3 regions of the Streptomyces sp. NPDC085944 genome follow, and region 2 is predicted to be linked to each of the others. Evidence: riboswitches for the same ligand, from Rfam matches in the RefSeq annotation. Region 2 holds a riboswitch; each other region holds the start of a gene.

Region 1 (4,673 bases), on a different contig from region 2:
GACGAAGCCCTGGACCGCATCCTGGCCGAGGAACAGAGCGCGGGCTGAACCGTTACGGCAGACAAGCAGCGGTGGCGTAACGCTTCGCCGGGCGCGTCAGCGCTTACGGCGACGGCCGCGCCCGCCGCGTGCGGGTGCCCCCGCACCGGCTGCCGCCCCCGCGGCCACGGCCGGCCGGTCCGCCGACACCACCAGGGCCGCGAGGGCCGTGGTGACCGGCACGGAGGCCACCAACCCGATCGAGCCGACCAGCGTTCGCACGATCTCCTCGGCGACCAGTTCGCTGTTGGCAACCGTCCCCACCCCGCTCTGCGCGATCGAGAACAGCAGCAGCAGGGGCAGTGCGGCGCCCGCGTAGGCGAGAACGAGCGTGTTCACGACCGAGGCGATGTGGTCGCGGCCGATGCGGATGCCCGCGCGGTACAGGCCGCGCCAGCCCATCGTCGGGTTGGCCTCGTGCAGTTCCCAGACGGCGGAGGTCTGGGTGACCGTCACATCGTCGAGGACACCGAGTGAACCGATGATGACCCCGGCGAGCAGCAGGCCGCTCATGTCGATGGACGGGTACAAACCGTGGATGAGGCCGGTGTTGTCGTCCGTGTTGCCGGTGAGCACGGCCCAGCCGATGAACAGCGACCCGAGCACGCCGATCAGCAGCAACGAGATCAGGGTGCCGAGCACCGCCACCGAGGTGCGGGCCGACAGGCCGTGGCACAGGTACAACGCGATCAGCATGATGGCGCTGGACCCGATCACCGCCACGACCAGGGGGTTGGAGCCCTGCAGGATCGCGGGAAGGATGAAGAAGTTCAGCAGCAGGAAACTGATGGCCAGTGAGACCAGCGCCATGAGACCGCGCAGTCGCCCGACGACCACGACGGCGAGGGCGAAGATGCCGGCGAGCAGGGCCAGGGGGAGTCGGCGGTTGATGTCGGTCACCGAGTACTGCAGGTCCTTGGGCGCCGAGGGTTCGTAGGCGACCACCACCTTCTGCCCCTCGTGCAACTGCCGTGACTGGTCCGGCTGCACGATCTCGTTGAACGTACGGCCCTTGTCGTCGCCGGTGTCGACGCGGATGGTCGCCCGCCTGCACTCCCCCTTCGACTGCTGCACCGCGGAGGACCCCTCGGCGGTGGACGTGTCACCGGTCGGGATGCCGCCCGAGGCGTTGACCGACTGGCAGCTGAGCGCGACCACCTTGGTGACGGTGGCCTCCTGTGTCTGCCGGTCGAAGCCGACACCCGTGCGTTCGTGAGAAGGCGCACCGCCCGGCCACAGCACCGCGAGCCCGACCACCACGGCCGCGGCGAAGGGGATCAGGACGGCGGCGATGACCTTGCGCAGATGCCGGGAGACGGGCGCCGCGGGGCCATGACTGTGGGTGTGCGCATGCCCGTGCCCGCCGACCGCACCCTGTCCGCCACCCTCCGCACCGGGCCCGTGCCCGTGACCGGTCTCGGGTCTGCCCTCGGGCGCGCCATGAGCGACGGCGGGGACATCGCCGGTCGCACGGCCGTCGCCTTCTTCGGCGTTCGGTCCGCGGCGGGGCCGGCGGGGTGGAAAGGGGGGATGCTGCGGTGTGGTCACCGCCCGATCATCGCAAGAACGAGGGGGGCCCTCTGGTCACCGCGCCCGGAGGGGCGCTAGCGTGGAGGCACCTTTGTACACGCGGGAGCTCGGAGCACCGGGCTGAGAGGGCGCTGACCTCCGTCCCAGCGATGTTTCACGGGAAACGTCACCGAAGTCGAGTGACGTAACCCACGAAGCACCGTCGGACGGAAGCCGCTGCGTCGACCGCCGAACCTGTTACCGGGTAATGCCGGCGTAGGGAGTAGGTCTCATGACCATCAAGGACGCACGCACGCCTGCCTCCGCGCAGAACTCCGCACACAATCCCACCCGCAACTCCGGCCAGGAGGACGCCGCGCAGACCACGGAGGCCGGGAAGTCCATCGGCTGGCACAAGGCGTACGTCGAGGGCTCACGCCCCGATCTGCGGGTGCCGGTCCGTCAGGTGCACCTCACCAACGGGCAGTCGGTCACGCTGTACGACACCTCGGGCCCGTACACCGATCCACTCGTCGACACCGATGTCCGCAGGGGTCTCGCCCCGCTGCGGGAGAACTGGATCATCGCCCGCGGCGACACCGAGGAGTACGCGGGCCGTCCCGTCCGTCCCGAGGACGACGGAATCAAGCACACCTCGCCGCGCGGCGGCCTGCGCAACCTCGACGCCGTCTTCCCCGGCCGCCCGCGCCAGCCGCGCCGGGGCCGGAACGGCACCGCGGTCACGCAGCTCGCGTACGCGCGACGGGGCGAGATCACCCCGGAGATGGAGTACGTGGCCGTCCGGGAGAACGTCGCGCCGGAAGTGGTCCGCGAGGAGATCGCGGCGGGGCGTGCCGTCCTGCCCGCCAACGTGAACCACCCCGAGATCGAACCGATGATCATCGGCAAGCGGTTCCTGGTGAAGGTCAACGCCAACATCGGCAACTCGGCGGTGACGTCCTCCATCGAGGAGGAGGTGGACAAGATGACCTGGGCGACCCGGTGGGGCGCCGACACGGTCATGGACCTCTCCACCGGCCGCAACATCCACACCACGCGCGAGTGGGTGCTGCGCAACTCCCCCGTTCCCATCGGCACCGTGCCGCTCTACCAGGCCCTCGAGAAGGTCGACGGCCGGGCCGAGGAACTGACCTGGGAGATCTACAAGGACACCGTGATCGAACAGGCCGAGCAGGGAGTGGACTACATGACGGTCCACGCGGGCGTGCGCCTGCCGTACGTACCGCTGACCGCGAACCGCAAGACCGGGATCGTCTCGCGCGGCGGCTCGATCATGGCGGCGTGGTGCCTGGCGCACCACAAGGAGTCGTTCCTGTACGAGAACTTCGAGGAACTCTGCGAGATCCTCGCCGCCTACGACGTCACCTACTCCCTGGGCGACGGCCTGCGCCCGGGCTCGATCGCGGACGCCAACGACGAGGCCCAGTTCGCCGAGTTGCGCACCCTCGGGGAACTCAACCGGATCGCCAAGCGTTGCAACGTACAGACCATGATCGAGGGCCCGGGCCATGTCCCGATGCACAAGATCAAGGAGAACATCGACCTTCAGCAGGAGATCTGCGATGAAGCTCCGTTCTATACGCTCGGTCCGCTGACGACGGACGTCGCGCCGGCGTACGACCACATCACCTCCGGCATCGGTGCCGCGATGATCGCCTGGTGGGGCACGGCCATGCTCTGCTACGTCACGCCCAAGGAGCACTTGGGCCTGCCCAACCGTGACGACGTCAAGACCGGCGTCATCACCTACAAGATCGCCGCCCATGCCGCCGACCTCGCCAAGGGCCATCCAGGTGCACAGGAGTGGGACGACGCGCTGTCGGACGCCCGGTTCGAATTCCGGTGGGAGGACCAGTTCAACCTGGCCCTCGACCCGGACACGGCACGGGAGTTCCACGACGAGACCCTGCCTGCCGAGCCCGCCAAGACGGCCCACTTCTGCTCCATGTGCGGGCCCAAGTTCTGCTCGATGAAGATTAGTCAAAGCATCACAGAGCAGTTCGGCGGTACAGCGGCTGCGGGGGCGACGGCTGAGGAGGTCGCGGAGGGGATGCTCCAGAAGTCGAAGGAGTTCGCCGAGCGTGGGAACCGGGTGTACCTGCCGTTGGCGGACTGAGTGAGTGAGTAACCGGGTGGCGGGGCGGCGTCTGCCTTGAACGGCGCTCCCCAGCCCCCTGGGCAGCGTCACCGTGCTCGCGAAGGAGGGCCAGCCGCGCTCCGTGGTGAAGAACCCCCCTCTGGTACGTGGTCGCACCGCTCGTAAGGTCGTGGGCGTGATGAACATCGTTGGCGAGCCGCGCAGGCTTGGAGTTCCCGGGCCTGAAGCGAGGCTGCGGTTCGAGACAGAGCGCCAGGAACTGGGGTCGGCACCGCGGCGCAGGTTGCTGGTGCTCGACGGGAATCCCGCATTTGAGCTTTCGCCGTGGTGTGGGACGTGTCAGTTCCTGTTTCAGCGGCTTGAGGGCGCCAGCGAGACGCTGTCATTGGCAGGCATGCAAGATCTGCTCTCCGGACAGGTCTCAGATCTGGACGATGGCATCCTGGGTGCCTTCGGCTCCTTGCTGCCGGAAGGCAATTACCTGCCACTGTTGCTTCGTGTCGAGCCACGGCTGGTGACTCCAGGGCAGGACGGCGACTACTTCAGCAATGAGCAAGTGGCCACCTGGGGTCCCGATCAGTTCTGGGGTCTTCCGGAGCATCTCCGCACGCCGTATTGCCGCACGTTCGAGACGGTGATCGACGACACCGCACATCTCTATGAGTTCGTAGTACCGATGGTCCCTCCACTCTGGAACGACCGAGAGCGCGGAGTACGTCGAGTGGATGGGGCAGGGGGTGGTGCCGACAGCAGTCGCGGTGTCGACGTTGGATCTCTGTCAGCCTGCGTTGAGCCTCCAGGCGACGGACGAGTACGAGCACTGGGGACTGACGCATTTTCTGCTCGACGGCCATCACAAGCTGGAGGCGGCAGCCTCGGCCGGACGTACCGTGCAACTCCTGTCGCTCCTGGCCTTGGACGAGAGCCTGTCCGGCCCCGATGACCACCGCAGGTTGGGAGCCCTGCGCTCACAGAGCAGCCTGAGCCGTGGGGCTCGGAATCCACG
Region 2 (4,673 bases):
AGCACCGTGAAGCCGTCGTCGACCAGCGTCTCCGCCGCGTCCAGCAGCTCGACCGGGTCCGGCAGCAGGGTGCGCTCGTCGGCGATGACCTCCAGCTTGACCAGGTCCGTGCCGAGCGCCTCGCGTGCCAGCCGCGCGGTCAGCACCGCCTCCCCGGCCGTGAAGCAGCCGGCCGTGTTCGGCAGCACCCGGATGCCGAGCCGCTCCAGCACGGACAGCACCGACCCGTGCACCGAGGCGTTCACCCGGCGCATCGCGACGGTGGTCAGCTCCGTCCCGGAGGCGACCAGCGCGCGCTCCAGCACGTCCAGGCTGGGCGCTCCGCCCGTACCCATGATCAGGCGGGACCCGTACGACGTACCGCCGAGGACAAAGGGATCGTCAGCCATGGTCAGCCTCCTTGGACGGCGGTGAGGACCTCGACACGGTCGCCGTCGGCCAGGGCGGTGGCGGACCACTGCGCGCGCGGGACGACGGTTTCGTTCAGGGCGGCGGCCACTCCGGACGGTGCCGCGGTGAGCGTGCCCACCAGCGCGTCCAGGGCCGTACCGGGAGCCACCTCGCGCGGCTCGCCGTTGACGGAGATGTTCATGCGGACTGCTCCGAGAGGTGCGGGAGTGGGGGAAGCGCGGGAGCGGCGTCGAAGCGGCGGGGCGTGAAGGGGCGCCCCTCCTCCGGCAGACTTCCCGTGGTCAGGGCGTGCGCCATGACGTCGCCGGTGACGGGAGTGAGCAGCACGCCGTTGCGGTAGTGGCCGGTGGCCAGCAGCAGGCCGTCCAGGGCGGTCGGGCCGAGCAGCGGGGCGTTGTCCGGGGAGCCGGGGCGCAACCCCGCGCGGGTCTCCGTCAGGGGCAGCTCCGTGATGCCGGGGACCAGCTCGTGCGCGTCGCGCAGCAGCTCGTAGACGCCGCCCGCGGTGACCGTGGTGTCCCAGCCCAGCTCCTCGCTGGTGGCTCCGACGACCAGCTCGCCGCTCTCCCGGGGCACCAGGTAGACGTGGTGGCCGCGCACCACGGCGCGCACCGTCCGGTTCAGCAGCGGTCCGTGCGTGCTCGGCATCGTCAGCCGCAGCACCTGCCCCTTCACGGGCCGCACCGGCGGCAGTACGGCCTCCGGCACGCCCGCGAGCCGCCCGCTGAGGCTGCCCCCGGCCAGCACCACCTGCCCCGCCTCCAGTGCCGTGCCGTCGGCGGTGACGACACCCGTGGCCCGGTCCCCGCGCCCGACGGTGAGCCGCTCGGCCCACACCCGGTGGAAGACCACGCCCGCCCGCTCGCAGGCGGTCACCAGCGCGTGGGCGAGGCGGCGGGGGTCGATCTGGTGGTCGCCGTCCACTCGGAGCCCCCCGCGCACGCCCGGCGCGAGCATCGGCTCCAGGCGTCGGCACTCGCGCCCCGACAGCCACTCCGACTCCAGGCCGGAGCGCTGCTGGAGCGCGTGCAGCTCACGCAGGTGGGCGCGGTCGTCGGCGTCCAGCGCGACGGCGAGCGTGCCGCAGCGGCGGTACCCGAGGTCCTGGCCGGTCGCCTCGGACAGCTCGGCCGCGAACTCCGGGTAGCGGCGGGCCGAGGCGAGGTTCAGCGCGAGCAGCGTCTCCTCGCCGTAGTGCAGCTCCGTGACGGCGGCCAGCATCCCGGCCGCCACCTGGGCCGCGCCGCCGCCCGGTTCGGGGTCCACCAGGGCCGTGACCAACCCGCGCTGCGCGGCCCGCCAGGCCGTGACCAGCCCGACGATCCCGCCGCCGACGACGAGCACGTCCGGTGTACGGGGGTTTCGGGGTGTGTGTGGAGGCGTGTGTGGTGGAGACGACATGGGCGTCCAGCCCCTCCCTTCGCCGGCATGACCCGGATCAGGTTCGTACGGTCGGAGGCCGCCAGCCTCCCTCTCAGCCCGGTGCGTCCGGGCTCCCGCGAGTGCCTTGCGTCGGCCACCCTAGCCCGCGGCGCGTCGCCCGGGTAAGGGAGCCGCCCCGACGGCGCAGGACCCCGTGGGCCGCCGATCCGCGCGGCTGCCCGCTCGCCGGGCAGGCGCACCGACCGGCGGAACGGCGGGTGTCTATGGTGATCGGGTGAGTGAGCAGACGCGGGAGCGGGGACAGGGACCGGCGGCGGACGCGGAGCGCCGGGTGGTCGTGGTGGGCGCCGGGATGGCGGGCGTGCAGACCGCGGTCGCCCTGCGGGAACAGGGCTTCACCGGCCCGGTGACCCTCGTCGGCGCGGAGCCGCACCAACCGTACGACCGGCCCCCGCTGTCCAAGGCCGTCCTGCTGGGCACCGCCGAGGGCTCCGCCTTCGACGTCGACTTCGAGGCGCTCGGCATCACCCTCCGGCTGGGCTGCGAGGCCCTGGGCGTCCGGCCCGGCGCCCACGTCCTGGACACCTCCGGGGGGCCCGTGCCCTACGACTCCCTCGTCCTCGCCACCGGCGCCGAACCCGTCCGCCTCCCCGGCACCGAGGGCGTGCCCGGCGTGCACCTGCTGCGCACCCTGGACGACGCCGAGCGGCTGCGCCCGGTGCTCGCGCGCCGGCACGACGTCGTTGTCGTCGGCGCGGGCTGGATCGGCGCCGAGTTCGCCACCGCGGCGCGCGAGGCGGGCTGCGCGGTGACCGTCGTGGAGGCCGCCGACCGGCCGCTGGCCGACGCGCTGCCCGCCGAGGTCGCCGCGCCGATGACCGACTGGTACGCCGAGGCGGGCGCCGAACTGCGCACCCGCGCGCGCGTGGAGCGCGTCGAACCCGGCGGTCCGGGCGAGTCCGCCCGTGTAGTCCTCGACGACGGCACCCGGCTGCCGGCCGACGCGGTCGTCGTCGGCATCGGCGCGCGCCCGGCCACCGGCTGGCTGGCGGGCTCCGGCATCGCGCTCGGCGCGCACGGCGAGGTGCTGGCCGACGACCGCCTGCGCACGTCCGCGCCGGACGTCCACGCGGTCGGCGACTGCGCCTCCTTCCCCTCCGCCCGCTACGGCGAGCGGCTCCTGGTGCACCACTGGGACAACGCACTCCAGGGCCCGCGCACGGTCGCCGCCGACATCGCCGGCGCCCCGGGGGGCGAGGAGCCGGCGGCCTACGACCCGGTGCCGTACTTCTGGTCCGAGCAGTTCGGCCGCTTCGTCCAGTACGCCGGTCACCACAGGGCCGCCGACACCACCCTGTGGCGCGGCGACCCGGCGAGCCCGGCCTGGACGGTCTGCTGGCTGCGCGAGGGCCGTCTGGCCGCCCTGCTGGCCGTGGGGCGCCCTCGTGACCTGGCACAGGGCAAACGACTGATCCAGGCCGGCACGACGATGGACCCGGACCTGCTGGCCGACCCGGCGAGGCCGCTGAAGGCGGCGACGGCCGCGTCGGCGTAGCCCGGCGCGGTCCGGTTTCCGACTGTCAGTGCCAGGTGGCAGGCTGGGGGCGTGACCGAGATTGACGCAAAGACCGATGCTCTCGTGCCTGCCTGGCTCACCGTCCCCGACATCGCCGAGAAGCTCGGCGTCGAGGTGACCCGGGTACGCCAGCTGATCAAGGAAGGCCAGCTCATCGCCGTCCGCCGCGGTGAGAACCGCGCGCTGCACGTCCCGGCGGTCTTCATCGACGAGGACAAGGTCGTCAAGGGCCTGGCCGGGACCCTGACGCTGCTGCGGGACGACGGCTTCACGGCCGAGGAGATGCTGGAGTGGCTCTTCACGCCCGACCCGAGCCTGCCCGGCACCCCCGCCCAGGCCCTGGCCGAGAACCGCGGTACGGAGGTGAAGCGCCGCGCCCAGGCGCTCGCCGTCTGACCGCCACGGCGCCGGCCCGTCACACCGCGTGATCGCGACGGATCCGCGACTCGCCGATCCGTGACTTCGCTCTGATCCGAGACCTCGCTGATCCGTCGCACGGCTGATCCGCCACACCGCCCGGCGTACGAGCCGCGGACCGCGGCCCGGGAGAGGCCCGGTCCGCGGCCGTATGCCAGAATCGCGCGGCCCGGTCCCGGGCCCGCCGCCACCGAACCGGGGGGACACCCACATGCCCGACACCGCCGCCCCGACCACCGCCCGCGCCCGGCTCGCCGACGCCCGGCTCTACCTGTGCACGGACGCCCGCCGGAGCCAGGGCGACCTGCCCGAGTTCCTGGACGCCGTGCTCGCCGCCGGGGTCGACATCGTCCAGTTGCGGGACAAGGAGATGGAGGCGGCCGAGGAACTGGAGCACCTGAAGGTGTTCGCCGACGCCTGCGCCCGCCACGGCAGGCTCCTCGCGGTCAACGACCGCGCGGACGTCGCGCACGCCGCCGGCGCCGACGTGCTGCACCTCGGCCAGGGCGACCTGCCGGTGCCCGCAGCCCGCGCGATCCTCGGCGGCGACGTCCTGATCGGCCGTTCCACGCACGCCGAGTCCGAGGCGGCCGCCGCCGCCGTCCAGGACGGCGTGGACTACTTCTGCACCGGACCGTGCTGGCCGACCCCCACCAAGCCCGGCCGCCACGCCCCCGGCCTCGACCTGGTCAGGTACACGGCGGCGCTGGGTACCGACCGCCCCTGGTTCGCCATCGGCGGCATCGACCTCGGCAACCTCGACGAGGTGCTGGAGTCGGGCGCCCGGCGCGTGGTAGTCGTCCGCGCGATCACCGGCGCCGACGACCCCGGCGCGGCGGCGGCCGAGTTCGCCAAGCGGCTGCGGCAGGTCCCGGCAGGGGAGTAG
Region 3 (4,673 bases), on a different contig from region 2:
GGGACGAGGAAGGTGCCGCCGTCCTCCCGGGTCAGCGCGCGGTAGTAGCCGAACCCGGAGGCGCCCAGTGACCGCTGGACCAGCACCGCGAGCGGCAGCACCAGCAGGACGGCGACGACGCCCAGGACCCCGGCCAGCAGCGCCCACTGCCCGGCTCCGCGCGGCCGACGCGCGGTCGTGGCCGCGTCGACCAGCCGGAGGGCGCTCTCGCGGCGCCGTACCGTCCAGGCGTGCACGGCGAGGACGGCGGCGACGGCCGCGAACTGGATCAGCGTCAGCACGGCGGCCGTGGACAGGTCGAAGACCTGGGAGGTCTGGCGGTAGATCTCCACTTCGAGGGTGGAGAAGGTGGGGCCGCCGAGGATCTGGACGACACCGAAGGAGGTGAAGGTGAACAGGAAGACCATCAGCGCGGCGGCGGCCACGGCGGGCGCCAGCGCGGGCAGCGTCACCTGCCGCCAGGCCCGCAGCCGCGAAGCACCCAGCATCCGCGCGGCCTCCTCCTGCCGCGGGTCGAGCTGCGCCCACAGGCCGCCGACGGTGCGGACGACGACGGCGTAGTTGAAGAAGACGTGCGCGAGCAGGATCGCCCACACCGTGGTGTCCAGGCGCAGGCCCCACAGCTCGTCGAGCAGCCCGCCGCGCCCGACCAGCGCCAGGAAGGCCGTGCCGACGACGACCGTCGGCAGCACGAACGGCACCGTCACCACGGCCCTCAGCACCTGTTTGCCGGGGAAGTCGAAGCGGGCGAAGACGTACGCGCCGGGCAGCGCGATCAGCAGCGTGAGCGCGGTGGACGCCAGCGCCTGCCAGGTGGTGAACCACAGGACGTGCCGCACGTCGGACTGCGCGAGCACGTCCCCGATCCGGCCGAGCCGCCAGACCCCGTCGACCTTGAGACCGCGCGCGACGATGGCGGCGACAGGGTAGGCGAAGAACACCGCGAAGAACGCGACGGGCACGGCCATGAGGCCGAGCCGCGCCGCGCTCCCGCGCGCGGTACCCGCCTGCTTGCCCGGGTGGCTCACTTCAGTACGAGCGAGGTCCACGACTTGACCCACTGGTCGCGGTTGTCGGCGATCTTCGCCGGGTCGAGGGTCTGCGGGTCCTTCGCCTGCGGCCCGAACTTCGAGAACGCCTCGGGGACCCGCGCGTCCTCCCGCACCGGGTAGACGAACATGTTCAGCGGCATGTCCTCCTGGAAGGACTTGCTCAGCAGGAAGTCGAGGAGCGCCTTGCCGCCCTCGGGGTTCTTGGCGTTGCTGAGCAGGCCCGCGTACTCGACCTGCCGGAAGCAGGTGCCGTGAGCGACGCCGGTGGGGGCGGTGTCCGGCTGCGGATCGGCGTAGACGACCTCGGCGGGCGGGGAGGAGGCGTAGGAGACGACGAGGGGCCGGTCGCCCTTGGCCTTCTTGCCGCCCGCCGAGCCGGAGAACTCCTCGTTGTACGCCTGCTCCCAGCTGTCGACGACCTTGACGCCGTTGGCCCGCAGCTTCTTCCAGTAGCCCTCCCAGCCTTCGTCGCCGTACTGGGCGGCGGTGCCGAGCAGGAACCCGAGACCCGGCGAGGAGCTGCCCGCGTTCTCGGTGACGAGCAGGTCCTTGTACTCGGGCTTGACGAGGTCGTCGAAGGACTTGGGCGGGGTCAGCCTGTGCTCGCTGAACCAGGCCTTGTCGTAGTTGACGCAGATGTCGCCCGTGTCGATGGGCGTGACCCGGTGCTTGTCCTGGTCGGTCCGGTACTCGGGCCGGACCCGGTCCGAGCCCTTGGCCTCGTACGGCTGGAACAGGCCGTTGTCGAGGGCGCGGGACAGCAAGGTGTTGTCGACACCGAAGAAGACGTCGCCCTGCGGGTTGTCCTTGGTCAGGACGGCCTTGTTGACGGCCTGCCCGGCGTCGCCGTCCTTGAGGACCTTGACCTTGTAGCCGGACTCCTTCTCGAAGGCGGCGACGACGTCCTTCGACGCGGCCCACGAGTCGTGGCTGACCAGGGTCACGGTCTTGGCGCCGCCGGAGCCGCTGCCGGCGCCGTCGGACGACGATCCGCAGGCGGCCAGGGTGCCGACCATGCCGAGGCCGACGGCCAGGACACTGACCTTCTTGGTGATGCTCACTGAATTCCTCCTGGGTGACCAGGAGAAGACGCGGCCCCGCCCGGGACCCCTGGCGAGGGTCCCGGGCAGGGCGCAACAGCTCGAGTGGTGACCGATCTCCCTACCCAGAATGACCTGGGCCAGGTTCGGAGGGTCTGCGGCCGGTGCCGCACTCTCAGCGCTGTGGCGCTCCCCTGTCGGAATATGAAGATGTGACTGTGCTGACGTACTTCCGCCGGTCAGGTTACCGCTCGCTCGCGGCGAGCTGACCACACGCCCCGTCGATCTCCTGTCCGCGGGTGTCCCGGATCGTCACCGGCACACCGTGCGCCGCGATCGCCTCCACGAACGCCTTCTCGTCCTCGGGCCGGGACGCGGTCCACTTGCTGCCGGGCGTGGGGTTGAGCGGGATCAGGTTGACGTGCACGGGCTTGCCCTTGAGCAGCCTCCCGAGACGGTCACCGCGCCAGGCCTGGTCGTTGATGTCGCGGATCAGGGCGTACTCGATGGACAGCCGGCGCCCGGACTTCGCCGCGTACTCGAACCCGGCGTCCAGCACCTCGCGCACCTTCCACCGCGTGTTGACGGGCACGAGGGTGTCGCGCAGCTCGTCGTCGGGGGCGTGCAGGGAGATGGCGAGGCGGCACTTGAAGCCCTCGTCGGCGAAACGGTGGATCGCCGGGACCAGGCCGACCGTGGAGACGGTGATGCCGCGCTGGGAGAGCCCGAGACCGTCCGGCTCGGGGTCGGTGAGGCGACGGATGGAGCCGACGACGCGGTTGTAGTTGGCCAGGGGCTCGCCCATGCCCATGAACACGATGTTGCTGAGCCGCGCGGGGCCTCCCGGAACCTCGCCGTCCCTGAGCGCCCGCATGCCGTCCACGATCTGGTGCACGATCTCGGCCGTGGACAGGTTGCGGTCGAGACCGGCCTGGCCGGTGGCGCAGAACGGGCAGTTCATCCCGCAGCCGGCCTGGGAGCTGATGCACATGGTCACCCGGTCCGGGTAACGCATGAGGACGGACTCGACGAGCGTCCCGTCGAACAGCTTCCACAGCGTCTTGCGCGTGGTCCCCTGGTCGGTGGACAGGTGCCGCACGACCGTCATCAGCTCGGGCAGCAACGCTTCCCGCAGCCCTTCGCGGGAACCGGCGGGGATGTCGGTCCACTGCTCGGGCGCGTGCGCGTACCGCGCGAAGTAGTGCTGCGAGAGCTGCTTGGCGCGAAACGGCTTCTCACCGATCGCGGCGACAGCCTCCTTGCGCTCGGCAGGCGTGAGATCGGCAAGGTGCCGCGGCGGCTTCTTGGCTCCGCGCGGCGCGACGAATGTGAGTTCTCCGGGCTTAGGCATGGCTGTACCAGTGTGGCAGACATACGGAGAGGGACCCGCCGCCCTGTGGACAACGGGTCCCTCTCCGAAGAACCAGCAGATCAGACCCACCGTGCGGGAGGGGACCGACCAGATCACCCGGACCCGACGAAGATCACCAGCAGCAGCCACACCACCGGTGCCGTCGGCAGCAGGGAGTCCAGCCGGTCCATGATGCCGCCGTGGCCCGGCAGGAGGGTGCCCATGTCCTTGATGCCGAGGTCACGCTTGATCATGGACTCGCCGAGGTCGCCCAGGGTGGCGCTGACGGCGACCGCGAGGCCGATCAGGAGACCCTGCCACCAAGTGCCGTCGTCGATCAGGAACTGCATACACAGCGCGCCCGCCACCATCGCGAACGCCACCGCACCGAGCAGCCCCTCGCGGGTCTTGCCCGGGCTGATGCGCGGGGCGAGCTTCTTCCTGCCGAAGCGCCAGCCGACGGCGTAGGCCCCGGTGTCGCTGACGACCGTCAGTATCAGGAAGACGAGGACGCGCCAGGCGCCGTCGTCGGCCATCAGCATCATGGCGACGAACGTGGCCAGGAACGGCACGTAGAACGCGGCGAACAGCCCTGCGGTGACGTCTTTGAGGTATCCCTCGGGCGGCTCGGTCATCCGCCAGACGAGGACCGCGAGCGCCGTCAGCGCCATGGCGACCCACGCCCCCTCGGCGCCGCGCGCGTAACCGGCGACCACCATCGCCGCGCCGCCGACGGCGAGCGGCACGAGGGGCGCCTTGATGCCCTTGCGCTCCTCCAGCCGCTTGGTCAGCTCCCACAGGCCCACGACGACGGCGACCGCGATCACGCCGACGAAGACTTCCTTGACGACGAACAGCGACGCGATGATCACCACGCCGAGGCCGACGCCGACCCCTATCGCGGCCCCCAGGTCACGCCCCGCGCTCTTCTTCTGCGGCGGCTGGGGCTGCGCCGGCTGCGGGACGTCGGGCATGGGCTCCGGATTCCGCGGCACCGCCGCATACGGCTGCGCCGACGTGCTCGGGTCGCGATACGGCTCGTCGCGAACGGGCTGGTCGTGGAACGGCTCGTCCCGGAACAAGGGACCGCTCAGCCGAGCGGTCCCCTGGTCGTCGTCCTGGTCTCCGCCGTGTTCGGGTACGTCGGGCACGATGGGCATGGGGCGAGTCTGCTGCGCGTAGTGCGCATCGTACGCGGGACCCGCCGGGGCGGCGCCCTGGACGGGTCCC

Evidence for each region. Region 2 has a riboswitch for thiamine pyrophosphate ahead of thiO (glycine oxidase ThiO). Riboswitches for the same ligand answer to the same signal wherever they lie in the genome.
Region 1: it holds a riboswitch for thiamine pyrophosphate, as region 2 does, so the genes downstream of both, thiC (phosphomethylpyrimidine synthase ThiC) here and thiO (glycine oxidase ThiO) in region 2, are expected to answer to the same signal.
Region 3: it holds a riboswitch for thiamine pyrophosphate, as region 2 does, so the genes downstream of both, AB0P07_RS12555 (thiamine ABC transporter substrate-binding protein) here and thiO (glycine oxidase ThiO) in region 2, are expected to answer to the same signal.

The regions. Positions count from the first base shown of each region.
Region 1 covers NZ_JBFBJX010000012.1:49,246-53,918, reverse strand. The annotation lists gene AB0P07_RS23490 (SsgA family sporulation/cell division regulator) at 1-48, shown strand, start outside; gene AB0P07_RS23485 (YibE/F family protein) at 97-1,587, opposite strand; TPP riboswitch at 1,659-1,848, shown strand; gene thiC (phosphomethylpyrimidine synthase ThiC) at 1,841-3,685, shown strand.
Region 2 covers NZ_JBFBJX010000007.1:69,811-74,483, forward strand. The annotation lists gene AB0P07_RS15720 (thiazole synthase) at 1-389, opposite strand, end outside; gene thiS (sulfur carrier protein ThiS) at 392-592, opposite strand; gene thiO (glycine oxidase ThiO) at 589-1,812, opposite strand; TPP riboswitch at 1,810-1,921, opposite strand; gene AB0P07_RS15735 (FAD-dependent oxidoreductase) at 2,069-3,349, shown strand; gene AB0P07_RS15740 (Rv2175c family DNA-binding protein) at 3,401-3,766, shown strand; gene thiE (thiamine phosphate synthase) at 3,999-4,673, shown strand.
Region 3 covers NZ_JBFBJX010000005.1:338,089-342,761, reverse strand. The annotation lists gene AB0P07_RS12560 (iron ABC transporter permease) at 1-968, opposite strand, end outside; gene AB0P07_RS12555 (thiamine ABC transporter substrate-binding protein) at 1,025-2,113, opposite strand; TPP riboswitch at 2,193-2,298, opposite strand; gene rlmN (23S rRNA (adenine(2503)-C(2))-methyltransferase RlmN) at 2,337-3,443, opposite strand; gene AB0P07_RS12545 (phosphatidate cytidylyltransferase) at 3,557-4,673, opposite strand, start outside.